Regions from separate parts of the Lysinibacillus sp. NPDC097868 genome, predicted to be linked through region 2. Evidence: riboswitches for the same ligand, from Rfam matches in the RefSeq annotation. Region 2 holds a riboswitch; each other region holds the start of a gene.

Evidence for each region. A riboswitch is a leader RNA that binds a small molecule or an ion and turns the genes downstream of it on or off. The one in region 2 is predicted to bind thiamine pyrophosphate.
Region 1: another riboswitch for thiamine pyrophosphate. It lies ahead of thiM (hydroxyethylthiazole kinase); the one in region 2 lies ahead of thiW (energy coupling factor transporter S component ThiW).
Region 3: another riboswitch for thiamine pyrophosphate. It lies ahead of ACIQXJ_RS07770 (ABC transporter substrate-binding protein); the one in region 2 lies ahead of thiW (energy coupling factor transporter S component ThiW).
Region 4: another riboswitch for thiamine pyrophosphate. It lies ahead of thiC (phosphomethylpyrimidine synthase ThiC); the one in region 2 lies ahead of thiW (energy coupling factor transporter S component ThiW).

The regions. Positions count from the first base shown of each region.
Region 1 is NZ_JBIWBS010000001.1:2,800,141-2,808,484, forward strand. Features, by position in the region: gene ACIQXJ_RS14100 (RDD family protein) at 1-71, opposite strand, end outside; gene sppA (signal peptide peptidase SppA) at 84-1,097, opposite strand; gene mbcS (acyl-CoA synthetase MbcS) at 1,282-2,868, opposite strand; TPP riboswitch at 3,062-3,160, shown strand; gene thiM (hydroxyethylthiazole kinase) at 3,248-4,003, shown strand; gene thiD (bifunctional hydroxymethylpyrimidine kinase/phosphomethylpyrimidine kinase) at 4,003-4,830, shown strand; gene thiE (thiamine phosphate synthase) at 4,817-5,446, shown strand; gene ACIQXJ_RS14130 (alpha/beta-type small acid-soluble spore protein) at 5,573-5,785, opposite strand; gene thiI (tRNA uracil 4-sulfurtransferase ThiI) at 6,000-7,208, opposite strand; gene ACIQXJ_RS14140 (cysteine desulfurase family protein) at 7,205-8,344, opposite strand, start outside.
Region 2 is NZ_JBIWBS010000001.1:170,874-179,217, reverse strand. Features, by position in the region: gene ACIQXJ_RS00815 (ABC transporter substrate-binding protein) at 1-614, shown strand, start outside; gene ACIQXJ_RS00810 (MFS transporter) at 1,262-2,458, shown strand; TPP riboswitch at 2,514-2,621, shown strand; gene thiW (energy coupling factor transporter S component ThiW) at 2,799-3,290, shown strand; gene ACIQXJ_RS00800 (VWA domain-containing protein) at 3,349-5,946, opposite strand; gene ACIQXJ_RS00795 (vWA domain-containing protein) at 5,930-7,675, opposite strand; gene ACIQXJ_RS00790 (DUF58 domain-containing protein) at 7,687-8,344, opposite strand, start outside.
Region 3 is NZ_JBIWBS010000001.1:1,579,703-1,588,046, reverse strand. Features, by position in the region: gene parC (DNA topoisomerase IV subunit A) at 1-395, shown strand, start outside; partial or broken gene ACIQXJ_RS07795 (alpha/beta hydrolase fold domain-containing protein) at 439-567, shown strand; gene ACIQXJ_RS07790 (alpha/beta fold hydrolase) at 921-1,892, shown strand; gene ACIQXJ_RS07785 (response regulator transcription factor) at 1,909-2,577, shown strand; gene ACIQXJ_RS07780 (sensor histidine kinase) at 2,574-3,560, shown strand; gene ACIQXJ_RS07775 (hypothetical protein) at 3,840-4,175, opposite strand; TPP riboswitch at 4,612-4,723, shown strand; gene ACIQXJ_RS07770 (ABC transporter substrate-binding protein) at 4,917-5,912, shown strand; gene ACIQXJ_RS07765 (thiamine-binding protein) at 5,913-6,206, shown strand; gene ACIQXJ_RS07760 (ABC transporter permease) at 6,203-6,976, shown strand; gene ACIQXJ_RS07755 (ABC transporter ATP-binding protein) at 6,951-7,700, shown strand; gene ACIQXJ_RS07750 (TatD family hydrolase) at 7,690-8,344, shown strand, end outside.
Region 4 is NZ_JBIWBS010000007.1:92,924-101,267, reverse strand. Features, by position in the region: gene ACIQXJ_RS22730 (catalase) at 1-577, shown strand, start outside; gene ACIQXJ_RS22725 (methyl-accepting chemotaxis protein) at 1,103-2,788, shown strand; gene thiC (phosphomethylpyrimidine synthase ThiC) at 3,033-4,811, opposite strand; TPP riboswitch at 4,960-5,074, opposite strand; gene ACIQXJ_RS22715 (AEC family transporter) at 5,122-6,051, opposite strand; gene ACIQXJ_RS22710 (methyl-accepting chemotaxis protein) at 6,297-8,344, opposite strand, start outside.

The DNA of each region.
Region 1 (8,344 bases), 2.6 Mb from region 2:
GTCGTTGGCTTATCTAGCAGTTCTTGTTTAATCGAGGGTGACCCTTGCAAAACGAATTCATTGTTTGTCATGGTATGCCCTCCTTAGTATTCACCATATAAGTACATCATTTTCGGTGCCTTGTATTCCGTCATAATTTTCATTAGCATTTTTTCTTCAGCCGATGGGCCAAAAAGAGAGCTTACTTTCATCCCAATTAATGACGGTAGGCCACCTTGATCATAGCTGTATTCAAACAAAACTGCATCCTCTAAACCGTAATCTTGGCGTAGAGCTGCAATAGCTGCTTGCTCGTCGCCAATTTCATCGATTAAGCCAGCTTCAAGAGCCTTTGTACCACCAAGAATTCGACCATCTGCCACTTTTTTCACGTCGGCTTCAGACATATTTCGTCCTTGTTCAACAATATCAACGAACTCTTCATACGATTCGTTAATCATGTCCTGCATCATAGCGCGTTCTTCTGCTGTAATTTCACGCGTTGGACTCAACATGTCTTTATGTTGCCCAGATTTAAACGTCTCAAACTTCACGCCAACTTTTTCTGCAAGTTCCTGATAATTAATAGATTGCATAATTACACCAATTGAACCTGTTATCGTATCACGATGTGCATAAATTTTATCTGCTGGTGCTGAAATGTAGTAACCACCTGATGCTGCCATCGAATCCATTGACACATAAATTGGAATTTGACGTTCCTCTTTAATTTGTAACAGTTTTTTATAAATTTCTGCCGATTCCTTTACACCGCCACCTGGTGAATTAACACTAAGAACAATACCTTGTACTGAATCATCATATAAAATATTGTCCAACTGATTTAAGAAAAACTGGTGATCATATGCAACGGTTTGCCATAATGTGTTCGATCCAACATCTTGAATTGTTCCATCCACTTTTAAATAGGCAATACGCTTACTATAATCTTCACCCTCAATAACCGTTTCATAAACATCTAAATTATTTCCAGCAACAATGCTGTCAAAATTACTAAAGAAGTCTGATTTAAATATTGCAAAAATCGTATTAATCCCTAATGAAAATACTAACAACACAGCTGCAATAGCCAAGGCTATCCACCTTTTCACATTCATACAAACGCCTCCTCAACACGTTATACGTCTTAATGTCCAAAACGTTTCACTTTTAAGTAATTTTTATGTAAAAATGTTCTGTTGTTTATTATTTTACTATAAATAAAAGGGGCTACAACAAAAAATCAAAAGTTCATAAAAAAACATGAACTTTGATTTTCCGACTTTATTTCCTAGGAAATATTTATTGATGTGTGTAATGAGCTTTTTCTTGTTGTCGTAATTCGACACGACGAATTTTACCAGATGCAGTCTTCGGTAACGCTTCTACAAATTCAATCGCACGTGGATATTTATATGGTGCAGTCATTAATTTCACATGGTTTTGTAACTTTTTAATAAGTGTTTCATCCCCAGTCTCATCTTCACGAAGGACTATAAATGCCTTAACAATATTTCCTCTTACTTCATCTGGACTAGCAACAACAGCAGCTTCCTTTACTGTAGGATGTTTCATTAATGCATCTTCTACTTCAAATGGCCCTATTGTATAGCCTGAAGAAATAATGACATCATCTCCGCGACCCTCAAACCAAAAATAGCCATCAGCATCTTTATAGGCACGGTCTCCAGTTATATACCAATCTCCGCGGAATTGTAGGTTTGTGCGTTCAGGATCTTGGAAATATTTTTTAAAGAGTGCAGGTGTTTCGCGATGCACTGCAATATCCCCAACAACACCTTCAGACACAGGATGTCCTAGGTCATCAATTATTTCTACTGTATTTCCTGGTGTCGGTTTACCCATTGAGCCGACGCGCGCTTCCATGCCAACCATTGTCCCAACAAGTAACGTATTTTCCGTTTGGCCGTAACCATCACGAACCTGTATATCAAACGTTTCTGAGAACACTTTTACAACTTCACTATTCAGTGGTTCACCCGCTGATACAGCTTGGCGAATCTCACTTAAATTATAGTCCTGTAAATTATTGAGTGTTGCCATAAAACGATACTCTGTCGGTGTACAACATAATACATTTACTTTAAATTTTTCAAGCAATGACAAATAAATTGATGCATCAAATTTGCCTTTATAAACAAAAGCTGTTGCACCGCTTCCTAAAGTTGCTAGGAACGGACTCCAAATCCATTTTTGCCAGCCAGGTGCCGCAGTAGCCCATACTATATCATTTTCTTGCACACCTAACCAATTCGGTGCTGTTGTCCGTAAATGAGCATAACCCCAGCTATGCGTATGAACAGCTGCCTTAGGATTGCCAGTTGTCCCACTTGTATAGGCTAAAAAAGCATTGTCTGTACTTTTTGTCGGTGTAGGATTCGTATAGTCTGTAGGATGCTGCTCCATTTTTTCAAGCAACGGCTGCCATGGTGCATGAGCATGTCCAATAACATATTGCAAAATACCATTTAAGTTTTTTACTTCGTCAAATTGCTCAATATATGGCTCGTAGGCAATTATTCCTTTTGCATTTGCATGTGTGATTCGATATTCAATATCCTTTGTACGTAACATTTCTGAACTAGGGATAATCGTTAAGCCCGCTTTCAAAGCCGCTATGTAGACGATATATGCCTCGACAGATCTTGGAACCATAACTAAAAGCACGTCGCCTTTTGTTAGTCCTTGCGAAGTAAATACATGGGCCGCCTGATTTGCTTTTTCAAGTAAAGTTGCATATGTAATGTGTTGAATTTCTTCGTGATTGTTATAAACAATTAATGCATTTTTAGTAGGGTCCTGAGCATACTTCTCAATCTCCTCAACAATGTTATACCATTCTGGTGCGATTAAATCCTGTCTTTTCATAATAACTTCCTCCTTATTGCTAGGTTTATTATAAAACTCATTTTTTATGATTTTCAATGGATGAACCTTATTTTAAGAAAGTCATGACAATTATCATGGTTTATTATATGGCATCAGTCACTGCTTTCCAGATAATGATAAAACGCTATTGAATACTGTGGATAGGTATGTTACATTTTGGACAACTAAAACTTCATGATTGCAGGGGGACTCTTAGTGAGTTGAGAAGGTAAAACCTGACCCTTTGAACCTGTTAGTTAATACTGACGTAGGGAGCAACACACATCTTATTATTGATGATAAGCTCTTTTTACGTGTATACTTTGCACGAAAAAGAGCTTTTTGCATGCTTACGTCCATCCAAAAAAGGAGGACTACGATGATTTTTCAAACTATTCGTAAAAAACAGCCACTCATTCATTGTATTACAAATTATGTTGTGGCAAATTTTCAAGCAAACGGCTTATTAGCAATTGGTGCTTCACCTGTAATGGCAGATGAATCTCTGGAAGTTGAGGAGATGGTATCGATTGCATCAGCCCTATTGATTAATATTGGCACACTCACTACCCGTACAAAAGAATCGATGTTACTTGCTGGAAAAAAGGCAAACGCGCTAGGTGTACCGGTTATTTTGGACCCAGTTGGTGTTGGAGCAACAAATTTACGTAAACAAACGGTACAGCAATTATTAGAAGCCGTTCATTTTGCTGTTATTCGCTGTAATATCGGTGAACTTGCCGCTATTGCTGATGTTCGTTGGCAACAAAAAGGAGTAGATAGTGGCAGCGGTTCCATTTCAGTTGAAGATAAAGCGAAAGAAATTTCTAAAAAATATAATTGTATCGTTATTGTAACTGGTGAAAAGGATTTTATAACTGATGGAGAGCATTCCAAATGGATTATTGGCGGACATTTTCGAATGACAGAAGTTACAGGAACTGGTTGTTTGTTAAGTGCCATTTGCTGTGCAGCTTATATTGCAGGCAATAAGCCATTTTCTCAGTTGTGCAATACATTAACGAGCTATAAAAAAGTTGCTGAACATGCCGCCTCATCTGCGCCATATAACGGTGATTTTGCAGTATCGGTCTTAAATGAGTTACACCGTTTATCGAAGGACGGTGAAAAATAATGCATATTGTAACAACAATAGCTGGCTCAGATAGTGGTGGTGGAGCTGGTATCCAAGCTGATTTAAAAACATTTCAGGAATTAGATGTATTCGGGACATCCGTTATAACTGCTTTAACAGCACAAAACACCTTAGGAGTGAACGGTGTGCTTCCAATTGAACATGCTTTTGTAAATAAACAACTTCATTCACTCCTAGATGATTTTCCAATTAGTGCAGTAAAAACAGGAATGCTTTTTTCCTCTGATATTATTTATACAATTGCAAGAGCTATATCTAATTTAAATATTCCCCTTATCGTTGATCCTGTGATGATTGCCAAAGGTGGCGAAAACTTATTACAACAAGAAGCAGTTGAAGCATTAAAAGAAGCTTTATTACCTCTTGCTACAATCGTAACGCCTAACATCCCAGAAGCAGAGACACTTACTGCTAGAAAAATACACAATTTATCAGACATTCAGCAAGCTGCACAATCATTATTAAAATTAGGTGTTCAATGTGTCATTATCAAAGGTGGACATTTACATGACGATAATTTTGCAACGGATTATGTATTTTTTGAAGATGGCGAAACATTTTCAATGCAATCTACTCGAATTACAACGAAAAACACGCACGGAACGGGATGTACATTTTCTGCTGCATTAACCGCTTTTATTGGTCGGAAAATGCCTTTAAAACAAGCAATTATTGAAGCCAAGAAATTTATTCAGCTAGCCATTAGCCATGATTTATCGATTGGAAATGGCAATGGACCAACGAATCATTTTGCTTACAAAAAGTTTCATGATACTTGCGAGGTGACCATACATGAAACGCAGTGACTTACAGCTTTATTTTATAATGGGTACAGCGAATGTGAAAAATAGACAACCTTTAGAAATACTTGAGGCAGCATTGCAAGCAGGCATTACGATGTTTCAATTTCGTGAAAAAGGACAATATGCATTGACGAATGAGCCCTACGAACATTTTGCACGTCAATGCCAAAATCTATGCAGGAAATACAACGTTCCCTTTATTGTGAATGATGATCTCGACCTTGCCCTAAAGCTCAATGCAGATGGGATTCACATTGGCCAAGATGATTATCCCATCTCACTAGTACGACAAAAAATTGGACAAATGATCCTTGGTGTTTCTGTCCATACAGCTACTGAATTGCAAGTTGCTTTAAAATATGGGGCAGATTATGTAGGTATTGGCCCTATTTATGCAACCACATCTAAAATCGATGCCAAACTACCTTGTGGAACGGAATTTTTACAACAAGCAAGATGCATGTATCCGCAGCTGCCGATTGTCGCAATTGGTGGCATCCACTGCCAGAATGCACCTGATGTTATTAAAGCAGGTGCAGACGGTGTGGCTGTTATTTCCGCTCTTTGCGAAAGTAATGACATTCAAAAAACGGCTTCAACTTTCAAATCATTGTATTAATAGCGTAAATTTTTTGTTATATGTATGCATGTAATCATATGGCATAAAAAAACTAAATTTAAACAAACTAAAACCAGTGCCTTTTACGGTCACTGGTTTTAAGTTCAATAATTACTTATTCTGCAATTATTGGTTTTTTGGCATACCTTTTAATTGAGATTCTGCCATTTGTACAAGACGTTTAGTGATTTCACCACCAACGGAACCGTTAGCACGAGCTGAAGCGTCAGCTCCTAATTGAACACCAAATTCTTGTGCAATTTCGTATTTCATTTGATCAAGTGCTTGTTGTACACCAGGTACTGCAAGCTTGTTTGAACTACCATTGTTGTTTGTCATGTCTGTCTCACCTCCTTGTGATTATAGAATGTGCGATATTTGTTTTTTAATACGAAAAAAATAAAGGTAAAATGTAACTCTAAAGGAAATTGACTAGAAAATTAAAAAAAGAACCGTCTCAAATACGATTTTGAGACGGTTTCCTTCTTATTAAATGGCGTTTTTAAATAAATGAAAAACAACGATGAATTTATTTTTTACATCCGTAATTTTTTTATAAAAGATCTGCGAATTTATCTGTAGGCTGCTCTTTTTTCGGAAAAATGTAAACTTCACGGTTTTTCACAGCACGCTCAATTAGTTCATCGAAATCAGAAAAGCTTTCATAATGCTCTACTTTCTCAAGCTTTGGTTTCGTTTTCGGACTAGCAGGTGTGAAAATTGTACAGCAATCTTCAAATGGCTGAATCGACGTTTCATATGTGCCGATTTTCTCCGCAATTTCAATAATATCTAACTTATCATTCGATATAAGCGGACGTAAAATCGGTGTATTCGTTACTGCGTTAATAGCAGTCAAACTTTCAAGCGTCTGACTTGCTACTTGTCCAAGACTTTCACCTGTTACAATGGCAAGTGCGTTAATTTCTTCACGTACTTTATCTGCAACTTTTAACATCATACGACGTGTTGTAGTCATAGACACATTAGACGGTACTTTTTCTTTAATAAGTACTTGGATTTCTGTAAACGGAATAACATGTAGTCGAATACTTGCGCCGAATTTTGTTAGCTCATTTGCTAGCACTTTTACTTTTTCTAATGAATTTTGACTTGTATATGGTGGGCTAAAGAAATGTATTGCCTCTAGACGTACACCACGTTTCATCATTAAATAGCCTGCAACAGGACTATCAATCCCTCCTGAAAGCATTAATAATGATTTTCCGTTGGAGCCAACTGGCATACCACCTGCGCCTGGAATAACTTGCGCCATCATATAAGTCGAATCGTGGCGCACTTCCACTCGTAGCTCTACATCTGGATGTTTCACTTTTACTGATAAATTTTGATATTGAGGTAAAACATGGCCACCAATTTCACGCTGAATACTGTGAGAATCTAATGGGAATGTTTTATCTGTACGTTTAACTTCAACTTTAAAAGTTAATTGTTCATGTTTAAATGTATCCATAATCGTAATCGCAAGCTGTTTCATGGCATCCATATCTTTGTCACAAGCAGCAACAGGACTAAATGATTGTATCCCAAAAATTTTCGGTAATCCTTCTAGTAAGACATTCATTTGTGCCTCATCTTGAATGGCGATAAACATACGATCACGTTCTGTACGAATGTGTAAATGCCCTAAATCTGCAAACGCATAACGAATATTCTCACGTAAACGACGAATAAAATCCATTTTGTTACGTCCTTTTGTAGATAGTTCGCCATAACGAATTAATATTTCTTTCCAAATCATAATAAAAGTTCTCCTTTTAGTTCCATCAATACTTTTTTGATAGCTAGTATAAATTGTTCTATGCCTTCAGATGTTACATGTGCGCCAAAGCTCACACGAATAACACCCTTTTTAAAATGTTCATCAATATTTAATGCTTCTACAACATGGCTAGTTTTTGTTTGCTTTGACGAACAAGCACTTGATGTAGATACAATGACACCATATTTTTGTAAGGCATTTATAAGTACCTCACCTTTTAAATCACGAACACTAAATGATAAAATATGAGCTGCACTCTCTGGGGTAGATAAAATATGCACAATGTCACCAAATTGCTCTAGCTCAGCACGGATTTCCTGCTGCCATTTACGGTATTTTTCTGCACGTTCATTCATTGTTTCCACTGCAATACGAGCTGCTTTCGACAGTGCTACTGCTTGCGGAACAGCAACTGTGCCACTACGCAAACCAAATTCCTGTCCTCCGCCTAAAGCATATGGTTGCCATTGCATTTTTTTTCGGAATGCTAAGACACCCGAGCCTTTAAATCCATGAATTTTATGTCCAGAGATTGTAATACAATCAGGACCTTCCTCACCTTTAAATGTTAAAGGTAATTTTCCGAAGCTTTGTACTGCATCGACATGGAACGCCGCTCGACTTTCTGCATGGACGATTGTAGCTGCTTCAAAAATAGGTTGAATAGCACCCATTTCATTATTTACATGCATCATACTAACTAAAATAGTATCTTTGCGTATTTTTGCCTTTAGCTCATCTAATGAAATTACACCTTGTGCATTTACATGTAAATACTCTATTTCAAAGCCTTCCTTTTCCAGCTGTTTGACTGATTCTAACACAGAAGGATGCTCTATTTCCGTAGTTAAAATATGTTTACCCTTATGTGTGTTGCCACGTGCTAAACCAATAATTGCTGTGTTATTAGACTCGGTACCACCTGAAGTAAATAGCACATTTTTTGCTTCAGTCTTCAAAATATCTGCTACTTGCTCACGCGCACGCATTAATAATTCGTTTGATTCTACGCCCATGGCATGAATCGATGCAGGGTTTGCATAATACTGTTCATTCACTGCCATAAACGTCTGCATTACTTCTTTGTAAGGCTTTGTTGTAGCACTATTATCAAG
Region 2 (8,344 bases):
ATTTCTCTTCTTGGGAAGATTTATGGGACCCATCGTTAAAACGTAAAGTCTTTTTAGTAGATGGTGCACGTGAAGTTATTGGCATGGGCTTAAATAGTCTTGGTCTTTCCCTTAACTCGTTAGATGACCATGAGTTACGTCAGGCTACAAATAAACTAATTACACTTGCCCCAAACGTTAAAGCAATCATCGGAGATGAAATTACACCTTTAATGATTAATAACGAAGCAGCTGTTGCTTTGACATGGTCTGGTCAAGCAGCAGATATGTTATTCGAAAATGAAGACTTAGACTTTGCTGTTCCAGAAGAAGGCTCAAACTTGTGGTTTGACAATATGGTTATCCCAAAAACTTCGAAAAATGTTGATGGTGCACATGCTTTTATTAACTTTATGTTGAAAGCGGAATCTGGTGCTCAAAATGCTGATTATGTAGGTTATTCTACTCCTAATATTGCAGCGATGAACTTAATGGATAAAGAAGTTGTAACTGATGAGCGCTTCTACCCTTCCGAGGATCAACGTAAAACATTAGAAGTATATAAAAACCTAGGGCCAGATTATTTAGGCAAATACAATGAATTGTTTTTAGAATTTAAAATGAGTATTCGATAAATACTAAAGTGGAAAAACAATATTTTTCTCTCCCTGAGTGTCGACAAAAGGCATCAAGAATTTAAATACTTGGTGTCTTTTGTCATTTTTTCTTTCGATATTTATAATATCGAATTACTCTTCCGATGTGTTCAGTTGATTGAAGCGGAAGGCGGCGACTCCTGCGGGAACGCACAACACGTAAGACGCAACAGACCGCGCGCCAGCGAGGGTTGCGGCTTACGGTGTGCCCGCGGAATGCGACGCCCGTAGCGGAAATCAATTGTAGTTTTCATTTCTATTTAAAAAGAAGATAGCCATGAGGCATCGGTATTATTTTGGTACATTCTATTTTTTCCCTTTTGGTGGTCACAAAATTGAATTTCTTTAACCCACTTGTTCAGTTGATTGGAGCGGAGGGCGGCGACTCCTGCGGGAACGCACAACACGTAAGACGCAACAGACCGCGCGCCAGCGAGGGTTGCGGCTTACGGTGTGCCCGCGGAATGCGACGCCCGTAGCGGAAATCAATTGTATTATTCAGAGGAAAAACAATGTCTTCGTTCCGATGACCAGGTCATTCATCTACGACTATAATCCAATAGCCAAGCAATATTTCTTTATGATAGACTGTAATAATGTTTCAATAGAAAAAAGGGGGGGATTCAATGACCCAGCAGAAGTCAAACAAGGCGGCTTTGTATATTTTAATGTTTAATATGTTTATCGCTATGGGGAGCATCGGAATTATTATTCCTGTTATGCCAAAGTATTTACATATATTTGGTGCAGCAGGACAAGTTCTTGGCATGTTAATTGCAACGTTCGCCTTTGCACAATTCATTTTTTCTCCAATTGCTGGGAATCTTTCGGATCGATATGGTCGAAAAAACTTGATTGTTTTTGGTCTGATTGTAACTGGTATTGGGCAAATTTCGTTCGGGCTATCTACAGACGTATGGATGCTTTTTGTTGCTCGTTTCTTAGGAGGTTTAGGTTCTGCCTTTGTAGCACCTCCAATTATGGCGTTTGTAGCAGATATCACAACGTATGAAGAACGAGGTAAAGGAATGGGCATGTTAGGTGCCGCTATGTCTCTTGGTTTTATGATTGGACCAGGTATTGGTGGATTCTTATCTAAAGTTAGTTTGCATTTCCCATTCTTTATGGCTGGAGGAGCTGCTATTATTGCCTCTATCCTTTCATTGTTGTTATTACCTTCTACAAAACCAAGTGCAGCTCAAAAAGCACAAAAGCAAGATAATCTTGTGAGGCAGATGGCACGTTCAGTCCAAATGCCATACTTTGTCATGTTGATTATTATGCTTGTGTTCTCGTTCGGCATCGCCAATTTCCAAACAACATTATCATTATTTGTGACAGACAAATTTAACTACACACCTACCGATATTGCGATAATTTTAACTGTAGGTGGTGCATTTGGTGTTGTTGTGCAGATGTTCATCATCACACCACTCTTTAAGCGCTTTGGGGAAATGAAAGTTGTATTAGTCAATTTATTTATTGCTGCTGTAGCTATTTTCCTAATATTATTTGTTTCTGGCTTTGCACTTATTTTAGTTGTCGCAACGATTTTCTCCACGGCAACAACACTTATTCGCCCAGCCGTCAACACACTGATTTCTAAACTTGCTGGCAATGAACAAGGTTTAGCCGCTGGACTTACCAATGCCTATATGAGTCTTGGAAATATGATTGGTCCTGCACTTGCGGGTCTTTTATTCGATTGGAATATGAACAGTCCGTATATATTTGGAGCAATTATTTTAATGACATGTTTCTTAGTAGCGCTCATTTGGACATTGAAAAAGGCGCCGCATCTTATGCAGCCTGATACAAATTAGTCCATTGACAATTATTTGTAATATGGTACATTTATTATCGAAAAATTAAATCGTTTAACACCACTAGGGGAGTCTTTACAAGGCTGAGACGTATATGCTCATATACGGACCCTTTGAACCTGATCTAGTTCACACTAGCGGAGGGAAGTGGCGACGCTTGCTTTCATGTAATTTAAAAATGCAAGGCCGCTTCCTTTCGTGACAAGGAAGCGGCTTTTTTGTATTCATTTGACAGTGCTATCGGAAATTTCGGGACCTATCGGCGATTTCTAGCATTTTACCGGCGGTTCACTTTGTTCTATCGGCGATTCATCGCACAAAACTAAAAGGAGTAACTATCATGTCTATTCGAAAACTAACTACTATGGCTTTATTAGTAGCTATTGCAGTAGCAGGCTCTACTTTTGTCTCCATTCCAACTGGCATTGCTCGTGCTTATCCTGTACAACATGCGATCAATGTCATCTGTGCCATTCTATTAGGTCCTATGCCTTCTATCATCGTTGCTATAGTTACAGCATTGATTCGTATATTAACAGGCACAGGCTCTCTTTTAGCGATTCCTGGAAGCGTCATCGGTGCGGCATGTGCAGCCTTTGCTTATAAATACAGTCGCAACAACTGGCTAGCTGGTGTTGGTGAAGTATTTGGCACAGGTATTATGGCCTCATTAGTCGCTGTACCATATGCGCAATTATTAATGGGAACATCCGTAGGTGCATTATTTTTTATGCCTGCATTTTTGACATCTAGTTTAATTGGAGCATTTCTTGGTATTATGATTGCTAGCAGTCTACGGAAAACCACATCGCATATGCTTATTACGAAGTAACTTTGTTTATACAAAAACGATGGCACATGCTTTTAGCAATGTGCCATCGTTTTTTTGATTAAGAGCGTTTTTTCATTCCTTTTAATAGCTGTGCAACGTTCGTGTCCTCCGCCTGTACGGTTGCTTCTTCTACAGACTTTTCTTTTTGCTTATGCCTTGTTATAAAGCTCCATCCAAAGCGTCGAATCGTAATATCTACGAAGAATAATAGCATCCCCGTTAATAGTAACCATGTTGCAATATTTTGGCGCTCTGCTCCTTTGTTAGTGAACTTACGGAACACGTCTTGTGGTTCTTTCAAGACAGAGCCACCAGTTCGCTTCGTTAGTTGCTCGACAAGTGTCTCATTCACAGGACGTAATTCATATTCTGCACTGTACGGTACGCTTAGACCAGCCTGATAAATGGCCTGCTCTTCGTCAGCAATACGGAAAAAAATCAACCCTGGTTTAGCTTTGACAACTGCACGTACTTGCGAGGCAGAAATCGTTTCAAGCTGCAAATCAAGCTCCTCGCCAGATTCATCGACAGCGACAATATCTAAAAATGCAGCTTCATTTGTCGGGTCCGTGATGATAAATGAGCCATCTGTATCAAGACGTACATCATAGGCTACATCATTATAACTTGGTAGCATTTGCGAAATGATTGTTTGCCAAAATGATCCCCATTCTTGCCACCTTGCCCAGTCACCAGCCCATTTCCCTGTCGAATCTGATGTGAAAGCAAAAGTTTTACCAAGTCCATATTGCCATTGTGCCAATACAGGGTCTTCCTTCTCGCTTTCAGCTATCACAGCAGCTCCCTGCTTCGCTGTCGTGCCAATATATGCATTCATTTGTGGCACACCATTTGCAAAGAGTGCATTCCATCCAGCTGCATTATAAATTGTAGGGTAAAATGGATTGTCTTCTATATAAGTACGTGAAATCATTGCTGTCTCACGCGATAAAATTGAAGGAATTGTTTGTTCATCAATGACATCATAGAAACGACCACTACCCATTTCACTTAATGACTGTAGTAAGTTGCCATCTGCATCTTGTCCAATCGCCACTGTAGAAAGTGTAATCCCTTGTTCCTTACCATTTTCAATTAAATCCTCATAATTGCCTGATTGCGACTGTCCATCAGTTAATAAAATAATATGCTTCCTCTGCAATTTTAAATCTGCCAAACTATCATACGCCGCTGCAAGTGAGCTATATATTTCCGTACCACCACCTGGAGTCACCGATAAAATCGTATCGACTGCTTCCTCTTTATTACCAAGCGGTCCAGTTTCAATGATTTCCCAAGGTCGATCATCAAAGGCAATAAACCCAAGCGTATCCTCATCGCGTAACATTTCAACTGATCGCGCGGCAGCTTCTTTCGCTAGCTCTAATTTTGAGCCATACATACTTCCTGAACGGTCAAGTACGATGACAAGTCCTAACGACGGCAATTGCTCTTTACCCTTTATCTCCATCTCAACAGGTAATAATGTTTCAATCGGAGTTTTAAAATAGCCACCCAAGCCGAAGCTATTTTCACCACCGACCATTGTAAAACCAACACCAAAGTTTTTGACTGCCTGCTCAATCACACTCATCTTCGCTTCACCGACTAAGTGTCCAGGTACATTATCGAAGATAATAGCGTTATATTGCAAATAGCTAGAAAGTTCATTTGGCAAGCTTGCTGCATCTATCACATCATAGGAGATTGAATTCGCCCCTAGAGCTGCAGCAATTGGTGATGCCGTATCGTAGCCATTAACAATGAGTAAATGTGGCTCACTTTGCACCATTGTAATACTTGTTAATTTATTATTTTCAAAAATCGCATCCTGTCCAACTTGCACGTGCGCCTCATATTTTACAAGCCCCTCTGCAGTTGCCGTATGTTTATATGTGAAAACATTTGAACCTTGTGCAAGTTCCACAGACTCGCGATGAATGAGTTCGTCATTTTCGTACAGTAATAGTTCCCCTTGTCCTGGAGCTGTAGCATTTACTTCCGTAACAAGCTGCTGCTGTTCACCTACGTAAGCTACTTGTGGTGTGACAAAGCTTTTTAGCGACACATCATTCGTCACGCTTTGATGAAATGGAACGACATCTACACTAATATTGGAGCCCTTTAGCTTCGTTGCAAAATCTAGCGCACTCCCTTGTGTCTCATTGGCATCTGTTAGTAAAACAAGTCTTGTTGCCTTTTTAGGATCGACAATACCTGTAGCAAGTTGAAGACTTTGCTCAATATTCGTTTGATCTGTTCCTTTGACTTCAGTAAATTTGGGAACTTCCTTTAATGATTTCGATAAAATCGCTTCTGTTTGGAGAGTTGATGAAAAAGAGTAAATCCCTGCAAGTTGTTCATCCTTTTTCGATTTCAAACTTTCCTCTATAAAACTAGTCATTTCCGCTTCTGTATTATTCATCGAAGCAGAACGGTCAACTAAATATAATACTTGCTCGTCCTTTACTGGTAATAAAATATAGGGCGCTGCGAGTGCAAAGACCAAACAACCGATTGCTATTACACGAATGCTCATTACAACAAGATGACTTTTTTTCAGGCGCATACGCTCTTGCCAATAAGTCCACCCAAAGTACATAAACAATGGTACTAATAACAATAAGGCTAATGGCGTATCAATTCGTAAATCCACGACGTCGTTGCACCTCCCACTCTGCTACAAGCAAACCTAAAATAATAAGTATTAACCAAGGGACAAATGAAGCCTTTGATACTTCTTCTTTGCCATTTTGTTGAAGCTCTCCAAGCGTATAGCTTGTCCCTTCTTCTATCACACGTTCAGGTGCCTGTAGTTGCACGATAAGACGTTTTTCTTCATTACTTGAGCGAGCCATGTAAATACCTGGCTGCATCGGTGCAGTTAATAAACCGTTAGTGATTGTCGATAAAAATTCATCGTCCTCAGAATAGACACTCCATTCTCCCTGTGCTAACGCAACTGAACGTTGCTCATTTGGTGCGAAAATGCCAAGAGATCCTACTGTTTCCGATAATTGTTGTTCCGCACTCCATAAAAATAAAGGGAACGAAGGATATAATGGCCAATCCGTATCTGCAATATCAGCTAGAACGATAATATCCCCTTGTGGTGATCGTTGAATAAACGGTTTATCACCTACTGTGGCAATTGTTTTATAGCCATCAAAAGAAGGATACAGAGCACTTACATAAATATCATTTAACTCACTAAATGCAAATAAAGCATCGCTCGTTGTTTTTACCTCACCATTGATTTCCTTTTTTTCAACATCATCACGTCCAATTAACACTAACGGTCTCTGTATTTTTTGAAGTAATGATGTTTGATTTGTTACGATGGTAGCATTTTGGTTATCCGCTAGTTGTAATGACGGCACAATCTTTACATTATCGTTAATAGATTGAAAGCCCTTTTGAATAAGTTGATGCATGTTTTGATCGACAACGATATTCGATGTAGCAGTTTGAAGTACAACCGATTGTGTATTATCCACTGCATAATCATCTTTCACATCAATCTTCGCTGTTATAGTATCCATTAAAGGTAAATCTTTAAATGTTTTAGTCGTAGCCTCATTCGCTGTTAAAGATATTTGCTCGTCTATTATCACTTCACCTTGATTATTTTGAAGTGTAATTGTCAGTTCATGCTCCTGGTCGGTATCGTTTTGTAGTTGCACTAACGCCATGGTAGATTTTCCATCTGTCGTTGCAGCAAAGCGTGTAATTGCAACATTTGCTAATCCCTTTTCTGAACCATAAACGAGCCATTTCACTGAATCTTTCTCCATTGGTAATTGTTTTTTATCGAGTGAATCTGTAAAGACATAAATCGATGTTTGCGAATCACCAACAAATGCTTGTGCAACGTCAAGTGCCTTATTCATTTGCGCAGTTTCATACGTTACATGTAAATCTTGTATCGCTTTTTCAATATTTTTCACATTCGTTTCCTGCTGTAGTACTGCTTGTGGCGTATTGCCAGATGTTATTAATGTGACAGGTCGTCCGTCAAGTTGGTCCACTAATGATTGCATTTCTTTTTTATGTGCATCAAATGTGGATTGCTCTTTACCGGCTAGCATTGTAGCAGATGTATCAACGATAAAAATCGTCTGCGCACCCGCAATAGTACTTTTTTTCACATACGGATTCATCAGTGCTAGCACTAATAGGAGCAATGCTAGCAATTGCAAATAGAGCAACGCATTTTTTTGTAAATGCTTTAAATATGGAGAAACCCGAGTTTCTTGCATAATTTCAGACCAAAATAGTGTTGAGGACACCGTTTGATCGGTATATTTTTTTCGAAAGAAATAATAAAGCAGGACAATGACCGGGATGATGGCCGTCCAGCTAAAAATAATTTGACTAAAGCCCAAAACGACTCACCTCACCTAATCCAATGTGCTTTTAATAATTGCTGAAAGATTGCATATTGCAAACCGTCCTCCACCTTGAGTTGCAGTTTACGCACGCCAAAGCGACGACAAATGGCTTCAAACTCCTCTTCGTGAAGGCGTCGTCTTGCCTCATACGTATTTAGTACTTTTGATGATATCGTGACATTTACATCACGCCCTGTTTCACGGTCGAGTAAACGCACATCTCCCGAATAATGGGGTGATAGCTCCTCCTCAGTAACGATTTGTAAAATGCGAACATCTCCTGCAAAACGGGGTAATCTTTTCAATAACTGTTCCCATTCCTCAATAGGTTCAAGCCCATCAGTCACGATGAATAGCACTGTGCTATCCTTTGGTAAAGCCTTTAATGCTCCCTGTGCAAAGCCTGCTGTATAAGTTGCTTTTTCAATATCTGTTACAACTTGCAAAAATGCACGACGATACATAGCACCTTTACGACGAAACGGTGGCTTCACGTCATCCTGCACATAAGCAAACGATAAACGGTCATCACGCCCAAGAACCATTAATCCAAGTGAAGCGACGATTTGCCGCGCAAACGTCCATTTTGCTTGATCGCCCATTGATTTTGTTGCATCTAATAAAATATGCACTCTCATTTCTTGCTCATCTAAAAAACGTTTA
Region 3 (8,344 bases), 1.4 Mb from region 2:
TTAAAACTGGTGGTGTGAAAGGTATTACTTTAAAAGATGGGGAAGTATTGGTTGGTGTCACAATATTAAGACCTTCTGACACGGAGTATGTTGTAATTGTTACACAACGTGGTGCTGTGAAAAAGATGAATGTCGCCGAAGTCGATATAGCTAGCCGCGCAAAACGCGGGTTAAAAGTGTTAACCGAATTAAAAGCGAATCCACACCGAATTGTTGCGGTTGTGAGGGCTAGTGATGAGGAACAGGTTATTGTTGAAACGGATAAAGGCGTGCAAGAAATCATTGATGTCAAAGGGTTAACTCGCGCTGATCGTCATTCAAATGGCTCCTTTAAAGTCGATATCGCTACAGATGGTGCCATTTCTCATGTAGTTAAAAGGAAAAAAGAAGAATAACAAACTCCTGCCCATGTTCTATCAAAGAACATGGGCTTTTTTGATAAAGACTTTTTCCTATGTATATCCCAAAATGATACATGTGTTTGTTGTCATACCAATCCCTGAAGCCAAAGATGCTCAACAGAAAATTATTAATGTAATTAGTAACTATGCGTTGTTTTATTTTTAAATGTACTCAGGTTAGCAGGCAATAGGTAGAAATCATAAACTTGATATACAATAAACTGGCGTAACCTCAAGAATCAGCGAACGGTTTCGTTAAAGGATCATTTAGTTGAAAAACATTTTTTAGGGTTAGCGAGTGAAGAACAAAACCAGCGAGTGAAAACACCTTGCTGTATACACCTATAAAAATCTCATAAGGAAAGTCATGAATCGTTGATTTAAAAACATTTGTGACTTTTTAATGTGTGCACGAACTTTAGTCAGTCGATATTTCCATTCAAAAATTTATCAAAAGTTTATAAGAATTATATTTTTCTACTTTAATCTGTATTTATAATTGAAAGGGGCAAGTAGAAAATGAAAAAAATGATGAAGTGGTTTTCGATAAGTTTCTTCACTTTATTGATTGTGCTTATCGGTTCTGTATTTAGCTTCCATAAGTTCAAAGAGAATAAAGAGACATTGTTACTAGAGAATAATATGGGCAAGTTAATCGATTTTAATGGGAAGAAGATTAACATTTATTCTGAAGGTCAGAATGCAGATACATTTGTATTTATGGCTGGCTCAGCAGTAGCAGCACCTATGTATGAATTAAAAAGCTTGTATCGTCATTTTTCAAAAGAAAATAAAATTGCCGTTGTGGAAAGAGCAGGATATGGGTATAGTGATGAATTTAACGACGATCGAGATATAGATGTAATATTAGAACAAACGAGGGAGGCACTAATTAAAAGCGGCAATAAGCCCCCTTATATTTTAGTACCACACTCTATTTCAGGAATCGAAGCTATCTATTGGGCGCAGAAATATCCGAAAGAAGTTAAAGCGATTGTGGCGTTAGATATTGGTTTACCTTCTCAATATATAAAACATCCGGTAGGTTTCGTAGAAAAGGCTTTTATGAAGGCAGGAACTATATTAAGTGAATTAGGATTCCAAAGAGTGTTTCCGATTTTAGCATATAACGATGCCGTCTTAGAGAAAAATTTTCTGACTTCACAAGAAAAAGATATATTTAAAGCGATATCAAATAAACAGGGAATCAACAATGATATGGAACAAGAAATGCTACATTCCGTAAAAAATAGCAAAAAGTCTACCGCATTATCTATTCCAAAAACAACCCCTATTTTATTTATTGATGCTTACCTTGATAAAAATTCTGAAGCTGCTAAAGCATCACTAAAAGACTATCAAGATTTCGCAAAGAAGTTAGACGTTTCAAGTGTTATTCAAATAAAAAGCAAGCATAGTATTTACTTGTACCATCCAACTGAAATTTATGAAGAAACCCAAAAGTTCATGCAAGAAATGGCTGAAAAATAGTGAGGAAGAGACAAAAATGTTGTTTACAATTTTACTTGTAGAAGATGATAAAATGATTGGAAGTTTATTGGAGAATATACTTCAAAAAGAAGGTTATAAAGTAATCTGGTTAGAAAATGGAGCTTCTTTATATACAGTTATAAAGCAAGTGGACATTGTTATTATGGATATTATGCTACCTGGCGAGGACGGGTATCAGATTTCAATGCGAATTAATCAGTTAGGGCATAATATTCCTATAATTTTTTTAACTGCTAGAAGTGACATTGATAGTAAATTAAGAGGGCTTGAAATTGGAGAAGATTACATGGTGAAGCCATTTGATCCGAGGGAATTATTAATACGAATAAAAAATAAATTAGTTGCTTCTTACGGAATTCACAAACAAATACAGCATTTATCCATTGATGTTACTCATATGCGTGTCATTAATAATCAGAATAATAAAGAAGTCGAATTTACAGCCATTGAAAAGAAAATATTCTTTTACCTCTATGAAAACGCAGATTTTATTTTATCTAAAGAACAATTCATTGATTATCTTTGGCAGCTAGAAGATCGTAATCCTAATTTAATTAACGTGTATATTAAAAAGGTCCGCAACAAGATTGCCGATACAGATGGTGTGATTATTCAAAATGTATATGGAGAAGGTTATCGTATGAATACCCATGTTAAACAATGAAACTAAAAAAGAAATATCAACTATTGCTATTGTCGGTTATATTCAGTGTTCCTCTTTCGATTGTAGTGATTAATGTAATCGTAACGGTAATTTACAATCATTTTTCAAATAATACAGAAACACGTTTTTTTGAGTCAAAAGCCTATCCAATTATGCTAGGATTATTTATCGTCTGTTTTTTTACTTTGGCTATTTTATTCTCCAAATCCATTAATTCATTAATTAAACGAATTAATGAATTAAATCAAACCATTATGGAGTTGGCGAGTAACGATAAGAAGAGACTTCAAAAGATTCCTTACTCTCGAAATGATGAATTAGGGGATTTAACCAATGCAGTAAACCTTCTCATTGACCGGACGATATCGAAGGAAATTGAAATAATGCAACAAGAGCAAATGAAACTAGAACTTTTAACTCAGTTGCGCCACGATATTAATACACCTTTAACAGCTATGCGCTTACAACTTTACACAATCGAAAATGATTTTTCACAACATCAGGATATTTTCAATTCTTTAAACGAACAAATAAACTATATTTCAAAGTTATCCAATGAATATGACTTTGAGCGCTTATCTCGTGTTGATAATTCCTATATAATCATGGAAAAAGTAGATGTTCCAAAACTTATCAATACCATTATTTTAAAGTGGAATTTTTTATATAAAGTTAACCAAATCTCTATTGTGTTAAACGATTCCTCAACTAAATTCCATTGGAAGAGTAATGAAATTTGGTTGCACAGATTATTTGATAATATCTTCCAAAATATTTTGCGCCATGCAGCGTGCGATACATTGGAAATCACTTTGCAAAAAAACTCAATTATATTTAAGGATAATGGGGTTGGGTTTAATGTGGAGGAAAAGGGTACTGGCCTACGAATCATCGAAGATATTTGCCGAATGCTTGAACTACAGAGTACAATCCAATCTAACGAAAAAGGTACTCAAGTCACCATAAGTTATGCGCAACATTAAAACTTTAGTAATTGCAACAGCTCTAATTGAAAGCTTCTCAAAATCTTATTTGAGAACATCTTTTAACGTTGTAAATGCTTAAATTATATAACAATCGTGTGCTTTAGTTTAACTAGCAACAATAGAAAAATGATAGAAAAAAGGACTCGATTTCACTTAATAGGAATCGAGCCTGTTTTATTATACCCACTAACACGAATGTGGTGCTTAGCTGTATTGAAAATTTTTATGTGAATCTTTGTCTCTGTATTTTTAATTGAAATTTTCAAATGGCTAGTTTTATTTATTCAATTCCTTATATAAAACATATTTTAAAGCAGAAATTTCATCTTCAGACAGTTTACCTTCAATTTCGGATAATACTTCATCCTTACTAATTGAACCGTTTTGCACTTGTTCCTGAATATCAAGTAAACGATTAACGCCCACTTTTTTTATTAACACACGTGTCGCTTCTTCTTTAGTTTGGAAGGGAAGAGTATCCGGATTTGTAGTTGCTGCCTCGCTGGCAATTTCTTGAACCGTCGAATCGTTCTTGATATAGGATTTTACTTCTTCTCGTTTTTCGTCATCTAAAGTAAATTCCACTTTCTGTACCAAAATGCCATAAAGCATAGCCAGCTGCTCCGAGTAAAACAAGAAATACTACGGTAATTTTTAAAAGCTTTTTCATCAACTCACTCCTGACACTTTGAATAAAGCACAAACTCTCAAAAATCACGAAGAAAAAATGTTTTCTATAATTAGTTTAATTTCAAATATAACTAAATGACACATAGCAACTATCTTTTCAAAGGGTGATGGAAGTTATATCGTGTAGTATGGAGAATAACTCTTTTTTAACTTGTTGGTTTTGCAAAAGATTAACTGTTTCGTATTGAAGAATTTTTGATGTTCCAAATTCCATGCATAAAAACATTTCTATTTGCAAAAGTCATGTTGCAGAATACTTGTATAGTCCAATAGAAGCTCATTTTTATCAATTACGAAAATTACTAGCTTGTCATTTTACGATAGATATGGGTATAATAATCAACGAAAAGTTCATAAGTTAAGAATGTAGGGGGGCTGGAAGTTGCCAGCTGAGATTGCGTCCGTTTAGACGCTGACCCTTTGAACCTGATTTGGCTCGTACCAGCGTAGGGAACATCTATTCAAAAATATTCGTATACTATTTTTTGATACCGTTTGCAAACGTCTGGGATAATTCCTAGGCGTTTTTTGTTTAGGACTCATTATTCCGCCTAAAACTAGGTGTAATCTATTAGAAGCGATGCAAATGGCCTAAGAATACCTTTTCTGGTGAAAACATTCAATCTTGAACACTTTCAAACTACTAGACTTGGAGGACACAGCATGAAAAAGTGGTTTTTCGTTCTTGTTGCTGCATTATTAACATTAGTTGGTTGTAGCGAAAAAGAGGACAAAGAGGAAACAAGCACATTGAAAAAGGTATCCGTTGTACTGGACTGGACACCTAATACGAATCATACAGGACTTTATGTTGCGAAAAAGCTCGGCTACTTTGAGGAGCAAGGTTTAGACGTAGACATTATATTACCTGGTGATGCAGGGGCAGATCAACTTGTTGCATCAGGCAAAGCTCAGTTTGGCGTTAGCTACCAGGAAGGTATAACGCAAGCACGTGTTCAAGACGTGCCTCTTGTATCGATTGCAGCAATTATTCAGCATAATACATCTGGCTTTGCATCAGATGCTTCAAAAGGCATTACGTCACCAAAAGATTACGAAGACAAAACGTATGGTGGTTGGGGAAGCCCGATAGAACAAGCTGTTTTACAATCTCTAATGCAAAAAGAACATGCCGATATTAAGAAATTAGATATCGTTAATGCTGGAGATTTAGACTTTTTCACAATGATGCAGAAGGATATAGATTTTGCATGGATTTATTATGCTTGGACAGGTATTGAGGCGGAGCTTCGTGGAGAAAAATTAAATATGCAGTATTTAACAGACTATAGTGAGCAACTCGATTATTATACACCTGTACTTGCAACGAATGAAAAGATGATTAAGGATAATCCTGATGTGGTAAAGGCATTTGTTGCAGCTACTACAAAAGGTTATGAGTATGCAATTGAGCATCCTAATGAAGCGGCTGATATATTGCTTGAAGCGGTAACTGATTTAGATAAAGCACTTGTGCATAAAAGTCAGGAATGGTTAGTGAACAAATATCAAGATGATGCAGCACAATGGGGCGAACAAAAATTAGCAGTTTGGGAAAACTATGCGGACTGGATGACAAAGAACAACGTTTTAGAAGGCGAATTTCAAGCAGATCAAGCTTTTACAAATGATTTTTTACCAGAGAAAGGGGCAAAATAAATGGCTAATTCATTAATTAGTGTACAAATTATACCTAAAACAGAAAAATACGAGGATGTAATTCCATTCGTTGATGCAGCGATTGCGATTATCGATGCTTCAGGTGTGCGCTATGAAGTGCAGCCACTAGAAACGACTATGGAAGGTGAACTGTCTACCTTACTGCAAATTATTGAAGAGATGAATAAAAAAATGATTGAATTGGGTGCCATTAATGTTATTACGCAAGTGAAAATTTTATATCAGCCAACTGGCATTACAATGGGGACGTTGACGGAGAAGTATCGAGGATGAAACAGCTAGTAACGAAAGGAAGGTCGATTATTTTTATCGCCTTCCTGTTAGTTATCTGGGAAATCATTATCCGTTTGGCTGACATCCCACATTGGCTATTACCAGCGCCGAGTGCCATCGTTACTGAAGGTGTTCACTCTTATAAAACGTTCATGCCCCATGTGTTCGCCACTATACAGCTAGCGGTACTGGGCCTTGCTATTGGTATATTTTTCGGCTTGAGTGTTGCGATATTATTACACCGCTCAGCGACGGTAAGGGCATTTGTGTATCCGATTTTAATTGTGTCACAAAATGTGCCTGTACTTGTCCTTGCACCATTATTAATTATTTGGTTTGGTTTCGGGCTGTTACCGAAGCTGATTATTATTTGTCTCGTTTGCTTTTTTCCAATCGTTATTGCGGCCATGGATGGATTTCGTCAAACATCACCTGAGCTTAAGCATTATTTTGCAATGATAGGTGCTACAAAAGGTCAAACATTTTGGAAATTAGAATGGCCGTTTGCTTATCCTTCTATATTTTCTGGTATTAAAATTGCAGCGACTTATAGTGTGATGGGGGCTGTCATCGCAGAATGGCTTGGTGCGAAAAAGGGGATTGGTGTCTATATGACACTTGCTCAATCATCGTTTCGTACTGATCGTGTATTTGTGGCGATATTTGCGATAGTTTTGTTAAGTTTATTGCTATTTAGTGTTATTCGTTTTGTTGAAAAGCTTGTTGTAAAGGGGAGGGGATCACATGCTGAACATTCAAGACATTTCTAAATCCTTTGGCTCGCTTGAAGTAGTTAAAAACTTATCCTTTACGGTAAAGGAAGGCGAATTTGTGGCGATCATTGGTCCCTCTGGTAGTGGTAAAAGCACGCTCTTTCAATTAATAGGAGGAATAACGCCTTTGAATCATGGTGCTATTTTGTTAAATGGAGACGACATTCAGCAAAAAACAGGCACTATTGGCTACATGCCACAGCAACCTTGCTTATTACCGTGGCGGACAATTTTGGAAAATGTCACAATCGTAGAAGAATTGCAGCAGCGACCTAATATAGAGCTTGCAAGAAAATGGCTAGAAAAGGTTGGCCTATCTTCTTTTGAAAATGCTTATCCTCATGCTTTATCAGGAGGCATGCAACAACGTGTATCATTTCTGCGAGCTATCGTCAGTGAGAAACCAATCTTATGCCTAGATGAGCCGTTTTCAGCGCTGGATGAGTTTACAAGATTAGAAATGCAGGCATGGTTGTTATCCATTTGGGAGGAACATAAAAAATCAATCCTGTTTGTTACACATAGTATCGAAGAGGCATTATTTTTAGCAGATCGCATTATTGTATTAACGAAACGTCCAGCTACTATCAAGGAGGAACTAATTGTTCCATTTGCACGACCACGATCCGAGGAAATTCGCCATTGTGCACAGTTTACACAATTAAAACAACAACTTTTCCATTACTTAAAAGAAGAAAAGGACGATCCATATGTTGATTGATGCACATATCCATTTAGATCAGTATAAGGAAGAAGAAGTGCCTCTGCTACTTGAAGAAGCACAATATGTCATCGCGGTGAGTACGGACTTGCCATCTAGTAAGAAAACGCTGAAGTTAACAAAATCATACGATAAGGTAAAGGCAGCCTATGGTTTTCATCCTGAACAATCTTTACCAAGTGACGAGGACAGACAAGCTTTATTTGATTGGATACGGCTTCATGCTAGTGAGATGATTGCCATTGGAGAGGTCGGGTTACCTTATTATCGTAGACAAGCTCAGAAGATTGATGAGCGGCCTTATATACATTTATTAGAACAATTTATTAAATTGGCTAAAGAGCTTCGCAAACCGATTGTGTTACATGCTGTTTACGAAGACGCTTTAATCGCATGCGATTTACTTGAGCAACATGGTGTGACGAAAGCACATTTTCATTGGTTTAAGGGAAGTGAAGAGGCAATTGTGCGTATGATACATAATGGCTACTATATTTCAATTACACCTGATTGTGTTTATGAAGCGGAAATTCAAGCATTGATTAAAAGATATCCATTGGAACTCATGATGGTTGAAACGGATGGTCCGTGGCCATTTGAAGGACCTTTTGACAAAGCTCGTACTTCGCCGTATATGATGTCTA
Region 4 (8,344 bases), on a different contig from region 2:
ACAATCATCGTTTGCACCCTCTAACATTGTGCCTGGTATCAGCTACTCTCCAGACAAAATGTTACAAGCACGTATTTTTGCTTACGCAGATGCAGCTCGCTATCGCTTAGGTGTAAACCACCACATGCTACCTGTAAACGCACCAAAATGCCCATTCCGTTCATTCCACCGCGATGGCGCTATGCGTTTTGATGGTAACCTTGGTTCTACTTTAAGTTACGAACCAAACAGCTATGGTGAATGGGAGCATAATTTAGACTATAAAGAGCCACCATTACGTATTGATGGTCATGCTGATATCCACGACTTCCGTGAAGATGACAATAATTACTTCGAGCAACCGGGTAAATTATTCCGTCTTTTATCTGCGGAAGAGCAACAACGCTTATTCGAAAATACAGCGAACGATATGGCTACTGTTGAAGAATTCATTAAACGTCGTCACATCCTACACTGCTATCTAGCTGATCCTGCATACGGTGAAGGTGTAGCAAAAGCGATGGGTCTTTCATTAGATGGAATGAATCTTTCAAACCCATATGTAAAACAAGAAGTAAAACAAGTAGCAAACATTTAATATTCCACTTTATTGATATCCAATATTGCTTGCCGTCACTGGCAGGTAGACAAAAGGTAGCGAGAATTAACTTCTCGATGCCTTTTGTCATTTTTACTGCGTTTAATTGCTCGTCCCTTTGAATTTTCCCAATAAGCTTTATAACAAGCAGCTATAATGGAAGACTATCTTACATATTTTAATCTTCCTTCGTTCTAAAGCTTTCTCATCTGTTACAAAAAACAGATACTGTAATATTCCGTTTACTATTCAGTTGATTGGAGCCAAGTGCCACCATTCGTTCTGGAAGGTATCTCCCCCACTCACTAACAATGTATCACAGTGGAATTCAACGATTAAATTCACCTATAGTTATTGTCCTTTTTGATTCGTAAATCTCCCATTGTCATATAGGTGTTTTTAACAACATTTATTTCTATCGATAAATTCCACAACTTCGTATTATTTTCATACTCTAAATAACGATAAGATATCCTGACATTGTTGCGTACTGATACAACAAAACTGGAATGGAGGAAAAGAACGATGTCTATCAGAAAAAAACTCTATATTGGATTTGGTACCATTATTCTTTTACTACTAAGTATCTCCTCAATATCCTACTACCGACTGAATAACATCGATAAATTGAATGAAGAAATATTTGAAAACCGTGTAAATAAACTTATACAAATCGATAAAATTCTTATCGCTGTTGCTTTGCAAGGAAACTATCTTCGTTCATATATGCTAGAACCAGATGACCTAACAATACAAAAGCTCGAGGAGCAAGAACAAATAATCCAAGCTAAAATAACAGAGCTTGAAAAAATATTTACTAGCCAAACGACACAACAGCAAATGGAAATTATTAAAACGAACCAAGCCATTTTTGAAAATGCAGCATTAGAGATAATCAATACATATAACCCAGATGATGTACAATCTGCTATCGATATTCTTAGGGCAAGAGCACATCCTGCAAGAGAGACAATTCAACAAGCAATTCATGAGATTGCCATTTATGAAGAGGAACAAATACAACTAGCCCGTGCTGAGTCGTCAAGAGCAGAAGCTCTAAGCTCAAATATCATCCTAATCCTCGCTGCTATTTCTATAATTCTTTCCTTTATAATTACGTTCATTATGACAAGAGCTATTACAATTCCCGTTAATAAACTAGCCACAGCTGCAAATGTAATTGCTAGCGGAGATCTACGACAGGAAGATGTAGAAGTAAAAACAAAAGATGAAATTCGAAATTTGGCTGATTCATTTAATGTCATGAAAACTAATTTGCGCTCACTTATTGATAATGTCGCAAAAAATATTGAGTACACTACTTCTAGCTCTGAAGAATTATCGGCAAGTACAGAGGAAGTTTCCCTTACTTCTAGAGATATTGCAAAACGCATAGAAATTATGGCTGAGGACGGTAACCAAGCTGTCGCTACTGGACAGGATACCTCTACCGCCATGGACGAAACAGCTCGTGGTGTCCAACGCATCGCTGAAGCAACACAAATGCTACATTCAAAGGCGGTTGATACACAAACTGTTGCAGATAATGGTGAGAAAATGTTGCAAACGACTGAAAATCAGATGATGGTCATTCAGCAATCATCAGATAAGACAAACGAACTCATTAAACAGTTAAGTACACAATCGGCTGAAATTGAAAATATTACGAAAGTTATTACCGATATTACCGATCAAACCAACCTACTTGCACTTAATGCAGCCATCGAAGCCGCACGTGCAGGCGAACACGGACAAGGCTTTGCAGTCGTTGCCGATGAGGTACGTCAGCTAGCTGAAGAGTCAAAAATATCCGCCAATCAAATTATCAATTTAACTACAAATATTCAGCAAAACACTAGAGAAGTAGAAAAAGCTGTTAGCGTCACAGTGCAAAAAGTTGATGAAGGCGTTACATACATTCATAATGCACAATCTGCTTTTAATAAAATAATGGACGCAATTGAACATATGGCATCTGAAATTGAAGACGTTTCAGCTTCCACACAGCAAATTTCTGCCGCTACTGAAGAGGTTGCTGCATCGGTCAATGAAATGTCATCTGTGGCAAAAAATGCGGCACAACAATCCGAATTGATAGCTGCGGCAATTAAAGAGCAAACATCAATCATTCAAGATGTTAACGCTGTCGCAAAATCATTAAGCGATGAGGCAACCACCCTTCAAGAAGAGATAAATAAATTTAAAGTCTAATAGCCAGCAAAAAAATAAAAAGTGTTAGATTGACTGCAATCAATCTAACACTTTTTGCTGTGAACATCGTTGTTCGCCACAGCGGCTGTTTCCGCTCTTCCTACTGTAAGCTGCAACTCGCTTGTAAGCGGTTTGTTGCGTCTTACATTCTGTGCAGTCACCGCATCCGCTACCGTCAACTATTGCGTTCTTGTTCCATTCTCATTACTTAAGTGAAAACTTACTTAAAGGCCTCTGTTCTTTATCATTGATACAGTCTGCTACCAGTATCTTTAAACTCTTTTGCCTTTTCCTGCATCCCTTGATGGATAGCTTCTGTCGTATTTAAATCGTTTTCTTTAGCATAGTTACGAATATCTTGAGAAATTCTCATACTGCAAAACTTAGGACCACACATCGAGCAAAAATGTGCCGTTTTCGCTCCTTCTGCAGGTAATGTTTCATCGTGGTATTCTACAGCTCGTTCTGGATCTAACGATAAATTAAATTGATCTCGCCAACGAAACTCAAAGCGAGCCTTCGAAAGAGCGTCATCTCGCTGCTGTGCACCAGGATGACCTTTAGCTAAATCCGCTGCATGTGCTGCAATTTTATATGTGATAACACCTACACGTACATCTTCTCGATTTGGTAACCCTAAATGTTCCTTCGGTGTTACATAGCACAGCATGGCTGTTCCAAACCAGCCAATCATTGCAGCGCCAATAGCAGATGTAATATGATCATAGCCAGGTGCAATATCCGTTGTTAGAGGACCCAATGTATAAAATGGTGCCTCTTTACAAACTTCTAATTGCTTGTCCATATTTTCCTTAATAAGATGCATTGGCACGTGCCCAGGTCCCTCTACCATCACTTGTACATCATGCTTCCAGGCAATTTGTGTTAACTCCCCTAGCGTTTCAAGCTCTGCGAACTGTGCCTCATCATTGGCATCGGCAATTGAACCAGGACGTAAACCATCCCCTAACGAAAAGGCAACATCATACGTTTTCATAATTTCACAAATTTCTTCAAAATGAGTATATAAGAAATTTTCTTGATGATGGAATAGACACCACTGTGCCATAATTGAGCCTCCACGCGATACAATGCCCGTTACACGATTAGCTGTAAGCGGTACATATCGCAGCAACACACCTGCGTGAATTGTAAAGTAATCAACCCCTTGTTCAGCTTGCTCGATTAGCGTGTCACGATACACCTCCCACGTTAAATCCTCAGCAACGCCATTTACCTTTTCAAGTGCCTGATAAATTGGCACTGTTCCAACAGGCACAGCAGCATTACGAATAATCCATTCGCGGGTTGTATGAATGTGCTTACCAGTAGATAAATCCATAATATTATCAGCACCCCATCGTGTTGCCCATGTCATTTTTTCAACTTCCTCTGCGATGGATGAAGTTACAGCTGAATTTCCAATATTGGCGTTAATTTTCACATGGAAGTTACGGCCGATAATCATCGGTTCCGCCTCCGGATGATTTATATTAGATGGCATTATAGCTCGCCCCGCAGCAATTTCTGCACGCACAAATTCTGGTTTTAAATTTTCACGAATCGCTACAAATTCCATTTCTGGAGTAATAATTCCTTGTCTTGCATAATGCAGCTGTGTCACATTACGGCCATTTTTCGCACGTAAAGGTTTGCGAGAAAGCTTTGGAAAAACATTTTCCTTTATGCGCGGGTCATCCGCATTACGAAACCCATTATCCTCTGGCTTAATGGTACGCCCCTCATATTCCTCTACATCGCCCCGTTCTTTCATCCACGCACTACGCAAAGCTGGTAAACCCTTTGTAATATCGACTTTGTAAGTTGGATCCGTATAAGGTCCACTCGTATCATAAACTCGTACAGGCGCATTATTCTCTTCACCAAAGCTACCCGTTGTGGGGCTTAGCTTAATTTCACGCATTGGCACTAATATATCTGGGCGTGATCCTTCTACATATACTTTTTTACTTCCGTCAAAGCTTGTCATAATGTTCATGTTTTTTTCGCTAACTGTTGTCATTTACTATTCCGCTCCCTTTTACGTAAATTATTAAAAGGACCGAATCTAGCCCACTCCAACAAGTAGTATTACAAATAAAAAGCCGAATCCAAAAAGTATTGGATCCGGCTGTACATGTAAGGTTACATTTATCGCAAAGTTCAAGGAGTGCGAAGTTCATTAACTTTCCCACGCTGGTATGAGCCAGATCAGGTCCAAAGGGTCAAGAAACCTCAATGCGTTTCCCTCTCAGCCCGACTCATCAGACTCCCCTAGTTAAGCTATTCAGTTTGATGCTAGTGTAACAGATATTCCTAATAGATGGAAGTCATTAAGTAAATAGTATTTCTGCCATATAAATTACGATTGTTACTGTAATACAGCTAACAATGGTTGAAAAAAGCACCGTTTGTGCAGCGGTTTCTGATCCTAAATCATATTCTAGGGCTAGACTCGAGCTATTACGTGAAGTTGGGAATGCACTCGCAATAAAGAGCGATTGGGCCACAACGCCATCTAAGCCGAGGACAAAAATTATCAACAATGCAACAGCTGGACCTACTACAAGTCGTGTAAAACAGCTAACAAACACCGTTCTATTAAACATTGATTTAATTTCAAGCTGAGATAGTTGCGCACCGAGCGTAATAAGAGCAACAGCGATAAACCCATCAGCAACGTGGTCAATTGGAATACGGATAAATTGAGGAATGCCAATATTACAGAAATTCATTGCCACACCTATAATGAGCGCATGAATAATCGGCATTTTCAGGAAATCCTTCACAATAGCCATACCTGATTTAGTTGAAGAAATTAAATTATATAAACCATATGTATAGGTCGTTACATTTTGAAAAATAACGAGAATAACTTGAATGGCCACCCCAATTGGCTGTGTCACAAAAATCATTTGTGCCACCGGAATGCCATAGTTACCAGAGTTAATGAGTACAACACTATTTTTAAATACCGCTGCTTCTGTTTTCTTTAAACCTAGCCCCTTCGCTATAAAATGACTAAGCACCATTTGACTCCCAATAAAGAGCACAATAAATAACGCCACTTCACCAAGCACCGATAGTTCCACACTCGTTTCATATAAATTTACAAACACAGCTGCTGGCATAAAACAGTATGTAATAAGCTGGGATAGTGCTTTTAAATTAAATTGAAATTTCCTTTGTAAAAACGCCCCAAGTACAAGCAACACCAAAATAGGGGCAACAATTTTAAAGAAAATCATACCCAGATACATCATGGAGGAGACCCCCTTTCATCTTTCTATAGTAAAACTGTTCCCAAACTGGGTCAATGCCCCTCCCCGCTCAACTGTTTACATAAAAAGAGACTGTCCTTGGAAAAGGACAGTCTCAACGTGTCTACAAAGGAAATCAAGAGGTTTTACCGGCGATTTCCTCTGGTTTATCGGCGATTCTCAAGGATTTAGTGGCGATTCCTGAAATCTACGATAATATAATTAGCCATAAAAATGCCCTAGCTTAATTATGCAAGTTTAAATCGATTCACGACTTCTTGTAGCTCTTTAGAAATTTGGTTCATATTATTAATTGATTCTGCAACCTTTTGCATTTCTGCCTGTTGATCCACAGCAGATGCACTTACTTGTTCAGCAGATGCTGCAGTTTCCTCTGAAACGGCAGAAATACTTTGAATCGCTGTAACTGCCTGATCTTTTTGCTCTAACATTTGTGAAAGATTTGACAATAGGTCATTAATTGCCGTTGCAATAGAATGAGAAAGCTCATTATTATTTTTAAAAGCTAGCTCTGTATTTTGCACTGATTCATTTTGAGCTTGCATCAAATCTGCATTTGAAGCAATAACAGACACTGTTTGCTTCGCGTCTTCTAGAATGCTAGTCACCGTTTTCTTAATAACTTCTGTTTCGTTTTTAGACTGTTCCGCTAGTTTACGGACTTCTTCCGCTACTACCGCAAAGCCTTTCCCATGCTCTCCTGCACGAGCAGCCTCAATACTTGCATTTAACGCTAGTAGGTTGGTTTGCTCCGTTACTCCTTGAATGGATACAATAATTTGGTTGATATTTCTGATATTGCTAGATAAAGATTCCATCTGATTTTGAATGCGGACATTCATTTCATTTGTTTCAGCATTTCGATCACGTAAGCCTTCAACTTCTTTCATGCCCTGCTCTGTAGAAGCTTTTGTTTTCATCGATAGCTCATCCATTTGCTTTGAAAGCATTGTAATGGCGTCAATTTGATCGGATAAATCAATCATTCGATAATTTGTTTCTTCAGTATCCTCCGATTGTTTCGAAGCACCTTGCGCAATTTCATTGATAGCTACAGATACTTCCTGATTAGAAGCGACAATTTCATTAAATGCTTCATTGACATCATCTGATGATTGATTAAGTAATGTTGAAGAATTTAATACCGTATATATGGCATCATTCGTTTTGTCCAGCATATTATTATAGGCTACTGCAACAGCACCAATTTCATCTGATTTTATAAATTTTTCATCTATTTTTTTAGTTAAATCGCCTTCTGCCGCCGTTTCAATAGATGCACGTAAAACTTTCAAAGGCTTTAACTGTTTAAAGATAAACATCGCACTGGCAGCAGCCATTAAAACTATCATAATGATTGCAGCTACAATCGTCACGATGAGAACCTTATTATACGTTTCTAGTATTTTGGATTTAGGTAAAACTAACTGCACTGACCATACTTCGTCAATGTTTTCTAACATCATTGGAGCAAAAGCGTTAAATGATTCTTCTCCAAGCTGCTTAGAGTCTACATACAGACTATCTAGATCCCCATTGTCCATGGATTGTTTAACACTTGTCCAATCAATAGCATCCTGCATATTTGTCCCATCTAGCTTTTCGTTAATGCTATTAACTGTTAACATACCTTGATTTGTAATAATTCCTGCATAACCACCATCAGGAGTAATGGATTCAGCTAATCCCTTTAAAAAATCAACAGATAAATCTGCCGTTAATACGCCAAAATTTTTACCTGAGGCATTAACTAGCGGTACTGCAATTGTCGTCATCGATATCGTTTTACCATTCACAGTATAATCATACGGCTCTGTTAGCACAGCACGACCTTCTTCTGTTGGTATACGATACCAGTCAGCAGCATCCGTTTTGTCAATTCCCTCTATAGCATTAGCAGAAGTATTGTTTCCATCTTTAGTTAAATAAGGTATGAAGCGATTTTTTTGATCTATTAATGCAGTGTCGATAGTTGGTCCAACTTTTACAGCGCCATTTTCAAGGACGGCACCTACACCAAGTAAATCCTCGTTTTTCATTAAATTAGTTTCCAGTATATCCATTACGCTTTCTGTTGAGAGCTCGTCATTTTTTTGCATTGCTTCAACTATACGTTTTGTCGTTTGTAATGTATCATTGGCTTTCTTAAACCGTTCGCTCATCTTCGCAGCAGATAATTCTGCGTTTTGAAGCGTTGCTTTTTCTGAATCACTGACACTCTGATTATGTAAAATAACACTTGTTACCAATGTATAAGCAATAAATAACACTAAAA